One region of the Ruegeria sp. AH3 genome, then DNA from elsewhere that is predicted to be linked to it. Evidence: riboswitches for the same ligand, from Rfam matches in the RefSeq annotation. Region 1 holds a riboswitch; each other region holds the start of a gene.
What was found. A riboswitch is a leader RNA that binds a small molecule or an ion and turns the genes downstream of it on or off. The one in region 1 is predicted to bind cobalamin.

Region 1 (3,863 bases):
ATAGTCGAGATCAGCAAAAGGGCAGCCAGAACGACCGCCCCCAGCAAGAGTATCAGGCCCAATCGGCCCATATCAGTTGAGATCCGGATGCATGGCCTTGGCCATTTTTAAGATCGCAGCGATGTTCGCCGGTCCCGGAGTCAACTCTTCATAGCGCAGGCCGATCCAGCGTTCGTTCTTGACGGCATCAGTCTGCGACATCACAGGGTGTTCCTGCAGGAACTTGAAGGTATCTGCCGCGCCATTGCCTGTCTGATAATCCAGTAGCACCAGGAATTCAGGGTTGGCTGCGGCAACCGCTTCCCAAGAGGTACGGCCCCAGCTTGTATCCATGTCACGCGTAACGCTTTCACCCCCTGCCGCTGCGATCATGGCATCAGGAATGGCGAACTTACCCGCCGTGAAGGGCGCATCAGCAGGGCCGTCCAACAGGAACACGCGCGGTTTGGGCAGGTCAGCGGTCCGAGCCTCGATTGCGGTCAGCTCGTCTTTCCAGCCCGACACAAGCGCTTCGGCCTTGTCCTCGACATGCATGACCTTGCCCAGACGCAAAACATCGTCGAACAGCAGGTTCATGCTGGCTTCGGGGCGATCCTTGTCCAGATGGACGCAGCTTTCGGTCAGGATCATGGTCTTGATGCCGAAAGGTTCCAGCGTGTCGGGGGTCACATCTCCGCCCGGCTTCATACCGTAATACCAACCGGCAAAGAACAGGTCAGGTTCGACCGCAACAAGGTTTTCGACAGTCGGGTATTTCGGCGCGAGTTCAGGGATATCGCCGCGCAGCGTGTCGAACTCGGGGCTGGTCTTGTACCATCCGGTGATGCCGGTCAGACCGACGATCTTGTCCTGCAGACCCAGCGCAAAGGCCATGTCGGTCATATTCATATCATGCACGACCAGACGTTCTGGCGCGGCATCAAAGACAAGCGGTTCACCGCAATTGTCAACCGTCACCTCTTGCGCAGCGGCGCCGCTTGCCATGGCAGTGACCAGCGCCACGGACCAGATTTGCTTCATTGATAGTCTCCTGAGTTTATGTGGAAAGCGTTGTTCTTCGGATGTCCAGAACAGGGATCATGCGGCCTTCGTGGTGAAAGCGCAGGTAATCGACACCGAAGGTTTCGCGCACACGTTCCGATGTCAGTACCTCGTCGACCGAACCAAACCCGGTCAGGCGCGTGGATTTCATCAGGGCAACATGGGTGGCGAATTCAGGGATCATGACCAAATCATGTACGATCATGACGACAGTAATGCCCAGATCCGCGACCAGAGACAGCATCCGCCCCTTCGCATCGGGATCCAAATGATTGGTCGGCTCGTCAAGAAACAGCAAAGTCGGGTTCTGTGCCAGCGCCCGAGCGATATGCGCGCGCTGACGCTCACCACCCGACAGTTGGGCCATCTTCTTGTCAGCCAGCGCGCCAAGGCCCGTAATATCCAATATACGGCTGAGCTCCTGCGCGTGTTCACCCGCAGACCGGTCCGCGCGGATCGGAATCTGGCCGAGCGCCACATAATCCCGCAGCGACAAGCGCCCGTCGGGCATCTCTTGCTGACTGACCACCGCGATCATCCGAGCACGCTCTTTTGCCGAGAGTTGCTTGAGGCTGCGCCCCTTGAGCAAAACATCCCCTAGTGCCAGCCCTTCCGCCCCACACAGCAAATTCAGCAGTGTGGTTTTACCTGCACCGTTGGGGCCCGCGATTGCCAGTATTGACCCTTCGGACAGCTCAAAGGATACGCCTTGCAGCAGTATGTCCCCATTCAAGGCATAATATTCGAGATCCGAAGCCACCAGAAACGGCTGGACGGTCATATCAACACCTCCTGACTGATCGGGGGCATGCGAGACAAGGTTTTGGTGTAAAGGGCACGCGGACGCTCGCTGGCTTTGGTCCAGCCATCCGGGCTCTGTTGATATTGACGGGCAAACTCGGCCAGGGCTTCGACGTCAATCAATGTCTGGATATCACCAAATAGATACTGCGCCTTGCCGACCGCTTGGAAACCTACGGTCACGGGATGCGCGCATCCTGCCATGCAATCGACAGCCCGGATCGCAAAGCGCTCGGGCAGCTTCGATTGAAGCGTATCATGCACTCCATCCACTGATTGCGCGGCCGCACAGGTCGAACAGATCAGAACAAAATGATCAGGTGCGCCAGGCATATAACCCCCCGCCTCTGCCCAAACGCAGTGCGAAGGTGCTGATTACAGAAACACGTGTATCACGTGCCATCAAAGCCTCCTTCCAGGACGCCCCGCCCCGGCTTGGTTGAACAACTGATGGCAGGTCTCCTGACTCGCGGGTCGGTGCTTGGCCATCCTTCCCGACCCCTGGGGCCAGTGGCTGTTTGGCTTCGCTCGCCGCTTACAGTTGCGGGGGCAGTTACGGGTTTGGCCAGTGTAGACCGCACCGTATTCCCTTTTCATCCCACGGGCGCACCCTTGGGAACCATCACCGGATTCAGTGCCTGAGATCGATGAATGCGTCAATACGAAAGTTATCACGCGTTACCGGTCGGCCGGACACAATCGCGCCACCCGCTCTTTCACGTCTCGGTTGGATTGGATAAGAGGGATCAACCCCTGCAAAGATGCGCGGGACAAACCCTCAGCGCTAAACAATCAGGAGCCCGCTCATGCCGTATCACCGCCTCGCTCTGGTAGCTGTGCTGGCAATTTCATCAACAAATTCGGCGCTGGCGCAATCTGCTGACGACAACCCCTCGGAACTGTTGCTGGAGCTCAATACCGTGCAAAAGGTGAACGGCGCCTGCCGCTTGACCTTTCTGGTTCAGAACGAAACCGGAAGCGATATCGAGAAGGCAGCTTTTGAGACCGTCATTTTCGACAGCTCGGGCCGTGTCGTTACGCTTTCTCTGTTCGATTTTCGGGATCTGCCGGCAGACCGTCCGCGCGTGCGTCAGTTCGGCCTGCCCGATCTCAACTGCGACTCGATCGGGCGCGTTCTGATCAATGGCGCAAACAGCTGCGTTGTCGACGGCTCAGAAAGCGATATCTGTGCAACAGGACTGAACCTTACCAGCCGGATAGATGTGGAGCTTTTGGGATGAACGCGCTTGAAGCATTGCGCCAGATCGTGGCTCTGGGCGGGCCAGTGGTGGCCATTCTGATCGTGATGTCAGTGCTGGCTCTGGCCGTCACGCTTTACAAACTGTGGCAATTCACCGTGACCGGAGTTGGACGACATCGGGTGCTGTCCCAGGCCCTGACGGCATGGGATGCCGGGGATCATCAGACTGCACGCGCGCGATTGGCGAAAAGCCACAGTTATCTGGCCCCATTGGTCGGTGCAGCCATGGATGCGCCCGATCTACCCGGTCTCGATGATCGTCTGGATGCTGAAGCCGGATTGGCCCTGGCAGGGCTGGAGCGCGGTTTTCGCCTTCTTGACACCGTTGCCCAACTCGCGCCTTTGCTGGGGCTGTTCGGGACCGTTCTGGGTATGATCGAAGCGTTCCAAAGCCTGCAACAGGCAGGCAGCTCCATTGACCCGTCGCTGCTTGCGGGTGGCATCTGGGTGGCGCTGATCACCACCGCCGTGGGGCTGGCGGTTGCGATGCCGACCTCAATGGTTCTGTCATGGTTCGAAAGCCGCACCGCGCGCGAGCGGGTCTTTGCAGACAAAGCACTGCGGACCGTGTTGGTACCAGGTCAGCTCGCCAAAGAGGCCGAGGCCATTTCAGCCGTGCCGGAACATGCGTAACCGGGCGCCATTTGTCCGGCGGACCCTGTCGATGACGCCACTCATCGATGTGATCTTTCTGCTTTTGCTGTTCTTCATGCTGACCTCGACCTTCTCAAAATTCGGCGAGATCGAGCTGAGCAGCACG
Region 2 (3,863 bases), on a different contig from region 1:
TGCAGTTCGCCCCCAAGCAAATGCACACGATTGCCATTGGTTCCGGCCAGGGTCTGCCCCACCCCGATCGAGTTGGTCACGACGGTCAGGTTTCCCGACTGCCGCAGCTCTTCGGCCACATAAGCGGTGGTCGAGCCGACATCCAGAAAGACGGTCATCCCGTCCCGTATCAGGCTCGCCACATGCCCCGCGATCAACCGCTTTTCTTCAGAGTGTTGCGCTATACGGCGAAAAAAACTGGGGTCGCCTTGGGTGCCGGCGAGATAAGCGCCGCCATGCACACGTTCGACCGCGCCCGAGGCTGAGAGCGACTTGATCGTGCGCCGCACGGTTTCCTCAGAGACCCCTAGTGTTTTGGCCAGTTCCGAGTTTCGGGCTGTCCCGCCCAGACGACGGAGAACATCCAGAAGTTCAAGCTCACGATGGGTGTGCGGGCTGCGGGTTTTCACTGGACGCTCCGTATTTCCCAAATTTACCCAAACAAAGACACGGAATGCGGTCAGTGATCAACCCGAAACAGGCCGACCGCTGCAAGCGGCCGACTTGGTTTGGCTCAATGACAACAGACAGGCTTACGGCGCAGCGCGGTTTTGCGGAATGACCTCATAGCCGGGCTCTTCGGGTTCATCATCCAGCATTTCGGGTGGAAAGCCCGGTGCTTGAATCTCAAGTCCGGTCGCATCTTCGAGGCGTTTGATTATGTTCGGGGACAACTCGCGCTCGCCGTAGCGTGCGATGCCGTCTTCGAATATCTTGATCATCACCGGATTCACCTCAAGGGGGACACCGGCGCGGTCGGCAACCTCCTGAAACAGGCCGATATCCTTTTTCACCAGGTCCATGGTGAACGAGATATCGCGTGAACCGTTCAAGATGACCTGGCTTTCGGTTTCGTGCACGAACGAGGTGCCCGACGAAATCTTGATCGCCTCATAGGTGGTTCCAAGATCCATTCCAGCTGCTTTGGCGGTCACCAAAGCCTCGGCGCAGGTGATCAGGTTAGCGGTGGCCAGATAGTTGGTCAGCACTTTCAGCACCGAGGCCGACCCCAGTTCACCTGTGTGCAGAATGCGCCGCCCCATGGTCGTCAGGAAGGGCATAATACGCTCGAACGTTTCGCGGTCACAGCCAGCGAAGATCGAGATATTGCCCGTCGCAGCCCGGTGACATCCGCCTGAAACCGGACAATCCACCGCTGCGCCGCCTTGTTCGATGACCATGGCACCAAGGCGTTTGACCTCAGCCTCATCGGTGGTCGACATCTCCATCCAGATTTTGCCGGGGCCGACCTCGGGCAACATCTCTTGCATCACGGCGTCCGAGGCGGCGGGTGAAGGCAAGCAAGTGATCACCGCGTCGCAATCACGCATCAACTGCGCCGGACTTTCAGCGGCTTTGGCACCCTCGGTGACAAATCGGGTCACCTGATCCGGGTTCAGGTCATGAACCGTCAAATCGATTCCGTTACGCAGCAGCGATCCCGAGAGCTTGCCCCCAACATTTCCCAGCCCGATAAACCCTACTTTCATGCGCCGCATCCTCCTGTTCGCGTCTTGTGATCCATGCCAACACGTCACCACAGATGGATCATGCCGCCCAGCGACCTCGACAGGTCGCTTTTTACCTGCTTCTTCGCTGATCATCGCGACTCGCTTGACAAGCAGCCCAAGCGTGCCGCATGTCCCTTTCGTTGGTGTCTGCGTGCGCAGATGAAAAGGGAATGCGTCAGCGGGTTTTCCGTCAAACGCAGCCGCCCCCGCGACCGTGAACGGAGAGGGTGCCCAAGCCACTGGCCGCAAGGCCGGGAAGGCGGGACATCCGACAGAGGCCCGCCTCTGACATCCGCAAGCCGGGAGACCTGCCAACGCCCGAGATTTAAACCGGACGGGGTGTTCCGGTGTCGGGTCAAAAGCGACCCGCATGAAACCCCGTCCCCCACGAAGAGGATTTGGGGGGATGAGAGACATGACCGAGACCGCTCCGGTCGAGCTGCTGGTTTGCACCACCTGCCGTCGCGGGCTGCCTGTCGAAGATGATGCGCAGCGCCCCGGTGCACTTTTGCACAAGGCGCTTGAGCAGGCCGATCTGCCCGAAGGGATCACCTTGAAAGCCGTGGAATGCTTGTCGAACTGCGATGAGGGCTGTTCCATCGTCTTGCGCGGTGGGCCGGATCGCTGGACCTTCGTGTATGAACACCTCAACGAAACCGACCACGTCGACATGATCGTGGAGGGTGCCACCAAATACCTCGCGACCGAGGATGGTCTGGTCAAATGGCGCGAGCGCCCCGAACATTTCCGCAAGAACTGCGCAGCCCGCATTCCCCCGATTGGAGCCCTGAAATGAGCAACCTTGAGAAACTTCCCGTCACTGTGATCACCGGCTTTCTGGGCTCGGGCAAGACAACGCTGGTGCGCCACCTGATGCAGAACCCGCAGGGCAAGCGTCTGGCCGTTGTGGTCAATGAATTCGGCGATGTTGGCGTTGATGGCGATATCCTGAAATCCTGCGCGATCCCCGATTGCCCGGCGGAAAACATCATGGAACTGGCCAATGGCTGCATCTGCTGCACCGTGGCGGACGATTTCATCCCGACCATCGAAGTGCTGATGGCGCTGGAGCCGCGCCCTGATCACATCCTGATCGAAACCAGCGGTCTGGCGCTGCCGAAACCGCTGCTAAAGGCCTTCGACTGGCCTGATATCCGTTCGAAAATCACCGTCGATGGTGTCATCGCGCTGGCCGATGCCGAGGCGGTCGCTGCCGGTCGCTTTGCCCCGAATGTCGAGGCGGTGGATGCCCAGCGCATGGCCGATGACTCGATTGATCATGAAACGCCGCTGTCCGAAGTGTTCGAAGATCAGATTTCCTGCGCCGATATCATCCTGCTGACCAAGCCTGATCTGGCCGGTCCCGAAGGTGTCGCCAAGGCCAAAGAGGTCATCGCTGCAGAGGCCCCGCGCCCCCTGCCCGTTGTTGAAGTGGCCGAGGGCGTCGTTGACGTCCGCGTCGTGTTGGGTCTGGAAGCCGCCGCCGAGGATGACATGGACGCACGCCCATCGCATCACGACGGCCATCACGATCACGAACATGACGATTTCGAAAGCATCATCGTCGAGTTGCCCGAACAGAGCGATCCGCTCGATCTGGTGACGAAAATCGAACGTCTGGCCAAAGAACTGAACATCCTGCGCGTCAAAGGCTATGCCGCCGTTCAAGGCAAGCCCATGCGCCTGCTGGTTCAGGCCGTCGGTGCGCGCGTGCGCCATCAGTATGACCGCCCTTGGGAACCCGGCGAGGAGCGCCGCTCGCGTCTAGTCGTCATTGCCGAGCATGACGATATCAAAGAGGCCGAAATCCGCGATATCCTCGTGGGTGTGACCGAGGCAGCCGAGTAAAGCCATGCACGTCGTCTTCCGCGAAAGCCACGGGTTAGAGGAAACGGAAACCCCGACCGATCTGGGCCAAAGCCCGGCGGATTTGGTGGTGCTGTCCTTTTCCGACAGCGACCTCGGCGCTTTCGCGGCGGGATGGCACCGTGGAGGCGGACCCGACGGGCGGATGCCGACGATGCGGCTGGCCAATCTGACGGCGCTGAAACACCCTCTGTCCGTCGACACCTATGTCGAACAGACGTTGGAGGGGGCCAAGGGCATACTGATCCGTCTGATCGGTGGAGTGCCCTATTGGGCGTACGGCTTGCAGCAGGTTCTGGCGCTGGCGCAGGCCAAGGGCATTGCACTGGCCGTCCTGCCTGCGGATGGGCGCGAAGATACCCGGCTGGACGACTACTCCACCTTACCCGTCTCGACCCTGCGGCGGCTGGCGCATCTGTGCGACACCGGCGGTGAGGTCGCGGCACA
Region 3 (3,863 bases), on a different contig from region 1:
GGCGAGATCCCGTTGCTGACCCCCAACCACCCCACCGGCGACTATGCGGTTGGGGACTGGGTGTTGGCAGACAATGATAGACGCGTGCACCACCTGCTGGACCGGCGCAGCCTGCTGCAGCGTCGCGCTGCGGGCACAGGTGCTTCGGCACAATTAATCGCCGCGAATGTCGATGTGTTGTTCATCGTCAGCTCATGCAATGCCGATTTCAGTCTGCCCCGGCTGGAACGCTATCTGGCGCTTGCGCATCAGGCCGGGTGTTATCCGGTGATCGTGCTGACCAAGGCCGACAATTCCGATGCACCCGAGACCTTTGTGAAAAAGGCGCAAGCCATCGATCCGTTTCTGACTGTGTTGGCGATCAATGCACTGGACCCGGCTGCGATCGAACAGGTTCTTTCGTGGTGCCCAAAGGGTCAGACCGGTGCGCTGCTGGGCTCATCCGGAGTGGGTAAAACCACGCTGGCCAATGGCATGACCGGGCAGGAAAAAGCCACGGCGGGCATTCGCGAGGATGACGCACGGGGCCGGCACACCACGACCGCGCGCGCGTTGCATCAGATGCGCAATGGCGGCTGGCTGATCGACACCCCCGGCATGCGCGCGCTGCGTTTGCTGGATGCACAGGACGGAGTCGATGAGGTCTTCTCGGACCTCACGGAGCTAAGCCTGAATTGCCGTTTCTCGGATTGCCAGCACGAAACCGAGCCCGGCTGTGCGGTTCAGGCCGCGGTCCAAAGCGGCGCGCTTGACCCGTCCCGGCTGGAGCGTTGGCGTAAGTTGCGGCGCGAGGATCAGCGCAACTCGGAAACCATCGCTCAATCCCGGGCGCGGGACAAAGCGTTCGGCAAGATGGTGCGCAGCGTCACGCAGCAGAAAAAGTCACGCAAGAAGCTGTGAGGCAACGCCCCGTCTGGTCAGTCGATCAGGCGGGGCCAGACCGCTGCGTTGCGTCGGGCGAACGCTCCGATATGTCCAACTTTTGGCAAACCAAATTCCTGCGGCGACAACAGGTGACGACGGGCATTTGAGCCGTAAAGATCAGCCAGCCGCCACACGGCGGCGGGTGGTACCATCTCATCATCTTCAAAGGCGAACAGATCAACACGCCCGCCTGCAGTGGACCAGCGAGCCTGAGGCAGCGTCTCTCCGATCTCGGGCAGATAGCTGTCGGGAGCCGTGCACCACTTGCGCCACTGCCAATAGACCGGCGCGGGCAGATCTTCACCAAAACCGACCGCCTTGCCCGGCAAATATCCCAGAGCACGGACCAACAACGGCACATGGCCATACCAGAACAACGCAGCCAGCGCGCGGTAAGGCCACGGGTGATCTTTGAGCGTCACTAGACCTGAACAGACGCAGATCATCCGATCTATCTGTTCGATATCCGATTGCACCGGCCCAAGCATCGCACCAAGCGAGTGGCCAATACTCCATAGCTTGGCACCCGGAAACCGCCGCCGCATCTCGGCCCGTGCAGCAGGGATATCGACCAGCGCCCAGTCTGCCATTGTCACGGTCGAGGCCTTCTGCGGCCCGGTCAGCGAGTGACCAAAATCCCGATAATCGTAGGTCAGGCAGGCCATCCCGCGCTCAGCTGCCAGCCAACGCGCAAAATGCTGATAATAGTCTCGTGGCACGCCTGTGGCACTGTTAATGACCACAACCGTTTCCGGATCGGTCGCAGGCAGATACAAGCGGGCGGACAGCATCGCGGACCCGGCGGGAAACCGGAACTCCTCGGTCATCACGGTTTGCCGCGCGTCCAACATCTGATCCTCATGCGTTATCTGAACCGATCAGTTCACTCGATCGCGTTCGAGTCAAGGTTGACGTGGCTGGACCAAAGGTAAGCTTGTGGCATTCAATCCGCTTGACTCGGGAAGTGCGCAACCGCTAGCGATGAGGTGATGGTTCCCGCGCCCTCGTTCGAGGCCGGGATGAAAAGGGAACACGGTGCGGACCTGCCCGGTAATATCCGGAACGGACCAAATCCGCGACTGCCCCCGCAACTGTAAGCGGAGAGCAATGCCGTAGCGCCACTGGCCTTGAAGGCTGGGAAGGTCGGCAAAGCGATGACCCGCAAGTCAGGAGACCTGCCATCGGAACCGAAACTGAAACTCGGGCGGGGTGTCCGGGCAGGTCCAGACTGCACTGTGCTGTCCCACCTGTTTCACACCCTCAGCCCCACGCGCGGAGGGCGCATCATGATATGGAAAACCGGAACCCACCAGTTCTCGGCAACAATTTGCCAAAGGACGGGGAAAACCTGTCCGGCTTTGGCGCGAATCGCACGGGCGCTGGCCACCTCGATGGCGGAATCAGCCCCTGCGGCGACTACAGAATTCGAGATTCAGGGCAGTAGCGAACTGGCGCATTGTACGGATGGTTGCACCGCCCGTTTTCGCGCGCGCGCCGACGAAATCAGAGTGTTCTGCGGTGCTGGATCAGACGAAGCGATTGAGCATCTGGACAGCTACGCAGACCTTTTGTTCGGCACCGAGACCGCCGCACTGTCGACAAATATATTGTCGAACCCGCCATGCGCGATGCTCGAAGTGTTGACGCTTGCCCAGACTAAGTCGGTGCAACCCGAATACCGACCGTCTGCCTAACAGTCAGCCCGCGGCCAGAATACCGGCGGGCGCGATCGCCCATTCCATCTGCTCGTCGGTTTCAACAGCGCAGGGGCGCAACGCGCGCAGCCTTTGCAACGCTGCATCCGGATGCTCGCCGCATTCTATCATCAAACGCAGTACAGCCATGCCAGATCGACCACATCCGCCCTTGCAGTGAACCAAAATGCGCCCGCCACCGGACAGCGCATGACGCACTGCGGCACTGGCTTCTACCCAACGCTCGTCCACCTCGGGTGATGGCGTGCCATAGTCCTCGACCGGCAGATGAACCCATCGGCAGGCGCGGGTCCGAACGTCGATACCGAAATCTCTGGCGCCATCGAGTATCATCTCGACCTCGGTCGCCATTGAAAGGATCAGGCCGGGCTTCCAATCGGCGACGGCATCCAGATCGTCTTGATAATCGCCACCCCGACCCGGCATCGATGTCAGCGCGAGCGTTCCTCCGCCAACCTGAAGTGCATGGATAACCATCTGAGACATTCTACGTTCCCCCCGAAACGTTAATCAGAAGATCTTTCTACTGGTCTTCAAGTGTCTGATCTTAACCGCCCCGTCCCGCATTCCAAAACGAAAATCATCCGGTCGGGCGGTGGACGCGGACGGCGGCGGCCTCTACGCTGCGGCAGAACTCGAATCCGCGAAAGCAGACATGACCGACACGCCCAGCCCCGCCTATCAGGTGCTTGCCCGCAAATATCGCCCGGAAACCTTTGCCGATCTGGTTGGCCAGGACTCCATGGTCCGCACGCTGAAAAACGCGTTCGAGGCCGACCGCATCGCGCAGGCCTTCATCATGACCGGCATCCGCGGCACCGGTAAAACCACCACCGCCCGGATTATCGCCAAGGGCATGAATTGCATCGGCCCAGATGGCGAAGGCAAACCCACCACCGAACCTTGTGGTCAGTGTGAACATTGCGTCGCCATCATGGAAGGCCGCCATGTCGACGTGATGGAGATGGATGCCGCCAGCCGCACCGGCGTGAATGATATTCGCGAGATCATCGACAGCGTCCGCTACCGCGCCGCCTCGGCCCGCTACAAGATCTACATCATCGACGAGGTCCACATGCTATCGACCAGCGCCTTCAACGCGCTGCTCAAGACGCTTGAGGAACCGCCCGAACATGTAAAGTTCATCTTTGCCACCACCGAGATCCGCAAGGTTCCGGTCACGGTGCTTTCTCGCTGTCAGCGCTTCGATCTGCGCCGGATCGA
Region 4 (3,863 bases), on a different contig from region 1:
TCAGGTTGGCTCCGGTCGGGTTGTGACAGCAGCCGTGCAGCAGAACCACATCGCCCGCATTGGCGGTTTTCAGGTCCTCGATCATGCCGTCGAAATCGACGCCGCGGGTTTCACCGTCGAAATAACGATACTGGACCGTCTCGATTCCTAGATAGTTCAGGATCGACAGATGGTTCGGCCAAGTCGGGTTCGACACAAAAACACGGGCCGACGGATTGGCCATGCGGATCATCTCAAACGCCTGACGGCAGGCACCGGTGCCGCCCGGCGTCGCCACGGCGGCGATGTTGGCGCGCGGGACCGATGTACCCAAAATCAGACCGATCATGGCATCGGCATAGGCTGGATCACCGGCCAAACCGGTATAGGCCTTAGTCTCCTGCTCTTCCAGAATGCGTTTTTCAGCCGCTTTCACGGCGCGCATGACCGGGGTGATGCCCTCAGCGTTTTTATAAACGCCAACCCCCAGGTCAATTTTCTGATCGCGCGGGTCATCGCGATACATCTGCATCAGCGCCAGAATCTTGTCGGCTGGCTGTGGCTTGAGGTTCTCGAACATCAGTTCTCTCCGGTTGCGACGGGCAGGGTTGGGAAGGCACCCCATTCAGCCCAGGAGCCGTCATAAAGCGAATGATCTTTTTTACCCATGCGCTCAAGCGCAAGGCTGAGGATCGCAGCCGTGACGCCCGAGCCGCAGGATGTGATTGCGGGTTTCGACAGATCTACGCCTGCGGCCTCAAATATGGCGTGGCACTCTTCCGGCGACTTCATGGTGCCATTTGCTTTCAACAGCGTGCCAAAGGGCACATTGCGAGAGCCCGGAATATGACCCGAGCGTAAACCTTCGCGTGGTTCTGGCGCTGTTCCGGCAAAGCGGTCGGTCGAGCGCGCATCGATGATCTCATGATCGTTCAGCTTGGCCGCAGCTGAAACCTGCGTCACGTCACGCACCAGATGGTTTTGTACGCGAACGGTCATATGGCGATCGCGAACGACGGGCGGCAGGTCCTCAATCTCGCGACCTTCGGCCTGCCATTTCGGCAGCCCCCCATCCAGAACGGCAATATTGTCCTGACCCATCAAACGGAACAGCCACCAGACGCGTGCGGCAGACATCAGCCCGGCCCCGTCATAGACAACGACCTGATGGCCGTCGCCCACCCCCATCGCCCGCAGGCGGGACATGAATTTCTCAACCGGGGGTGCCATATGCGGCAGGTCCGAACGGTGATCAGCAATGTCATCAATGTCAAAGAACCGTGCACCGGGGATATGGCCTACATCATACTCGGCCTTCGCATCGCGGTTCTGCGCGGGCAGATACCAGGACCCGTCCAAAATCCGCAGATCCGGGTCCTTGAGATGCGCGGCCAGCCAGTCTGTGGATACGAGAGTTTTCGGATCGTCCTGCATCAAAGCCTCCCCTGAGCGAGCTTGGATTTTCCCTATATGGGCACGGCCAAACGTTCAAGTCACGCCGCAGTTCAGAACCCGCGCGGGGAACGTTTTTTTCCAACCACATGCTTGGCGTGCTTGACAGACAGCATTCTGTGGCAGAAATCTGTGCGACATGGTTCCCAAAGGGGTTTCCCCAGAGGGATGAAAAGGGAATCCGGTGCGACAAATCCTGTCAATTCCGGAACTGCCCCCGCAACTGTAAGCGGAGTATCGCCCCATCAGGGCCACTGACCGAAATGATCGGTTGGGAAGGCCGGGATCGATCCCAATCCGCGAGTCAGGAGACCTGCCATGCACAAACCGGGCATCCGCCCAATTTCAACACGTTTCTACCGTCGGGTGTGACGGTAAGGAGAACAAACTATGCATATCGAACCGGGCGTCGTTAACGGCGCCAAACTTGTCCTGAGCTATGCCACCGCGGCCGGGGCAGGGCTTTATAGTCTGAAGCTGGCGTGGGAGAGCGTCAAAAACAGTGGTGTTGCAAGCCTTGCAGTGCGGTCTGCCCTGACAACCGGCCTTGTTTTCACATTCTTTGAAGTTCTGCCTCATTTCCCGGTGGGAGTGTCAGAGGTGCACTTTATTCTGGGCTCGACACTGTTTCTTTTGTTCGGTGCCGCCCCGGCTGCGATTGGTCTGATCCTGGGCCTCTTTGTTCAAGGGTTTTTCTTGGCACCCTTCGATCTGCCCCAGTTCGGAATGAACATGACGACGTTGCTGGTGCCTCTGTTTGCCCTGCAGGCGTTGGCAAACCGCGTCATTGCGCCGAATACGGCCTATGTTGACCTCAAGTATTCTCAGGCACTTGCGCTGTCGACCGCCTATCAGGGTGGTGTCGTACTATGGGTGGCCTTCTGGGCGTTCTACGGTCAGGGTTTCGGTGCCGAAAACATCGCCGCCGTGGCCAGCTTTGGCGGAGCTTACATGATGGTTATCCTGATTGAGCCCCTGGCCGATCTTGCCGTTCTTGCGGCTGCGAAATCCATGAAGGGTCTGAACAAGCTCGGCCTGTTCACGCCACGTCTTCTCAGCGCAGCCTAAACATCCCGCGCCGCGCACTACTTTGCGCGGCGCAACCTGAAATGCTGAATGATCCCGATCATGCTGATCAGAATCCAGAACCCCTCGATCAGCATCGACGCCAGATTGAAATTCTCGAGCAGCGAATAGACGATCAGAACCGACCCCAAGAGGTTCACCACCGGAAACGCGAGATCGTCAGAGTTCATCATCCGCATCTGTGTCGCAAAATAGGCCGCGACCACGATCAAAGCCCCAAACGAGCCAATAGCGTCGACGATGGTGAGGCTGTCGAGAACTGCAGTCATGAATGGGCCTTGCCGTTTTCAGAATACTCGTTGTGCTGGGCGTAGTGGTGCATGTTCAGGAATGCGGCACCCTCTGCACCCGCGCGGTATCCATGGGGGATATCAGCGGCAAAGCGCAAGCCCTGTCCGGCCTGCAAAGATACCCATTCCCGATCGCGTAGAATCTCGAGCGTACCTGAAAGAACAAACACCTCCTCGGTCACACCAGCGGCATGGGCGGGGGATTCGTGGCTTTGGTTCGGATGCAAGCTGACGTGAAATGTCTCGGCCCCTAGGGCGGGGTCGAAGGGAAAGACGATCTTGACCTCTATGGTCCCGGGGAAGGTCACGGTCTGGAAAACAGACGGGTCGCCCAGCGCCGTATCGATCAGCGCGCTGAGTGGTAGCTGGAAGCCTTTGGCGATTTTCCACAAGGTCGCGATGGTGGGGCTGGATTCGCCGCGCTCTATCTGGCCCAGCATGGCTTTGCTGACCCCGGTCATTTCAGCCACCTTCGACAGGCTCAGCCCGGACGCCGTCCGCACGTCCCGTAATTTCAGCGTTATGTCGTCCGGTGCCATATCATCAACTTCCGAATCCTCTTGTACGTTATAGCGCACATGTGATACGTGCGCTATAACGTACGAACCCCAAGACATGCAACCCGAGGCAAAAGGGAAACAGCATCATGCCATTGTACCGATCCAGAACCTCTACCCATGGCCGCAACATGGCCGGTGCCCGCGGTTTGTGGCGCGCCACCGGTATGGGCGACGATGATTTCGGCAAACCGATCATCGCTATCGTAAACTCGTTCACCCAGTTTGTGCCCGGTCACGTCCACTTGAAGGACCTCGGCCAGATGGTCGCGCGCGAGGTCGAGGCAGCCGGCGGTGTCGCGAAAGAGTTCAACACCATCGCGGTCGATGATGGCATCGCCATGGGCCATGACGGGATGCTGTATTCGCTGCCCTCGCGTGAGGTGATCGCGGATTCGGTGGAATACATGGTCAACGCGCATTGCGCCGACGCGATGGTCTGTATCTCGAACTGCGACAAGATCACCCCCGGCATGTTGATGGCGGCCATGCGCCTGAA

Region 2: linked by a shared signal. The riboswitch ahead of ACR3EM_RS03040 (DUF1636 family protein) and the one ahead of ACR3EM_RS20300 (DUF1636 family protein) in region 1 are both predicted to bind cobalamin.
Region 3: linked by a shared signal. The riboswitch ahead of ACR3EM_RS16775 (hypothetical protein) and the one ahead of ACR3EM_RS20300 (DUF1636 family protein) in region 1 are both predicted to bind cobalamin.
Region 4: linked by a shared signal. The riboswitch ahead of ACR3EM_RS13490 (energy-coupling factor ABC transporter permease) and the one ahead of ACR3EM_RS20300 (DUF1636 family protein) in region 1 are both predicted to bind cobalamin.

The regions. Positions count from the first base shown of each region.
Region 1 covers NZ_JBQFJL010000002.1:593,109-596,971, reverse strand. The annotation lists gene ACR3EM_RS20315 (FecCD family ABC transporter permease) at 1-71, opposite strand, end outside; gene ACR3EM_RS20310 (ABC transporter substrate-binding protein) at 73-1,020, opposite strand; gene ACR3EM_RS20305 (ABC transporter ATP-binding protein) at 1,037-1,822, opposite strand; gene ACR3EM_RS20300 (DUF1636 family protein) at 1,819-2,175, opposite strand; cobalamin riboswitch at 2,278-2,481, opposite strand; gene ACR3EM_RS20295 (hypothetical protein) at 2,649-3,083, shown strand; gene ACR3EM_RS20290 (MotA/TolQ/ExbB proton channel family protein) at 3,080-3,736, shown strand; gene ACR3EM_RS20285 (ExbD/TolR family protein) at 3,768-3,863, shown strand, end outside.
Region 2 covers NZ_JBQFJL010000001.1:627,045-630,907, reverse strand. The annotation lists gene ACR3EM_RS03050 (DeoR/GlpR family DNA-binding transcription regulator) at 1-449, opposite strand, end outside; gene ACR3EM_RS03045 (NAD(P)-dependent oxidoreductase) at 573-1,643, opposite strand; cobalamin riboswitch at 1,675-1,880, shown strand; gene ACR3EM_RS03040 (DUF1636 family protein) at 1,966-2,346, shown strand; gene cobW (cobalamin biosynthesis protein CobW) at 2,343-3,398, shown strand; gene cobN (cobaltochelatase subunit CobN) at 3,403-3,863, shown strand, end outside.
Region 3 covers NZ_JBQFJL010000001.1:3,330,445-3,334,307, reverse strand. The annotation lists gene rsgA (ribosome small subunit-dependent GTPase A) at 1-900, shown strand, start outside; gene ACR3EM_RS16780 (alpha/beta hydrolase family protein) at 918-1,775, opposite strand; cobalamin riboswitch at 1,898-2,121, shown strand; gene ACR3EM_RS16775 (hypothetical protein) at 2,211-2,618, shown strand; gene ACR3EM_RS16770 (protein-tyrosine phosphatase family protein) at 2,622-3,125, opposite strand; gene ACR3EM_RS16765 (DNA polymerase III subunit gamma/tau) at 3,295-3,863, shown strand, end outside.
Region 4 covers NZ_JBQFJL010000001.1:2,668,385-2,672,247, forward strand. The annotation lists gene ACR3EM_RS13480 (amino acid aminotransferase) at 1-559, opposite strand, end outside; gene sseA (3-mercaptopyruvate sulfurtransferase) at 559-1,413, opposite strand; cobalamin riboswitch at 1,555-1,766, shown strand; gene ACR3EM_RS13490 (energy-coupling factor ABC transporter permease) at 1,822-2,499, shown strand; gene ACR3EM_RS13495 (CBU_0592 family membrane protein) at 2,517-2,786, opposite strand; gene ACR3EM_RS13500 (helix-turn-helix domain-containing protein) at 2,783-3,346, opposite strand; gene ilvD (dihydroxy-acid dehydratase) at 3,454-3,863, shown strand, end outside.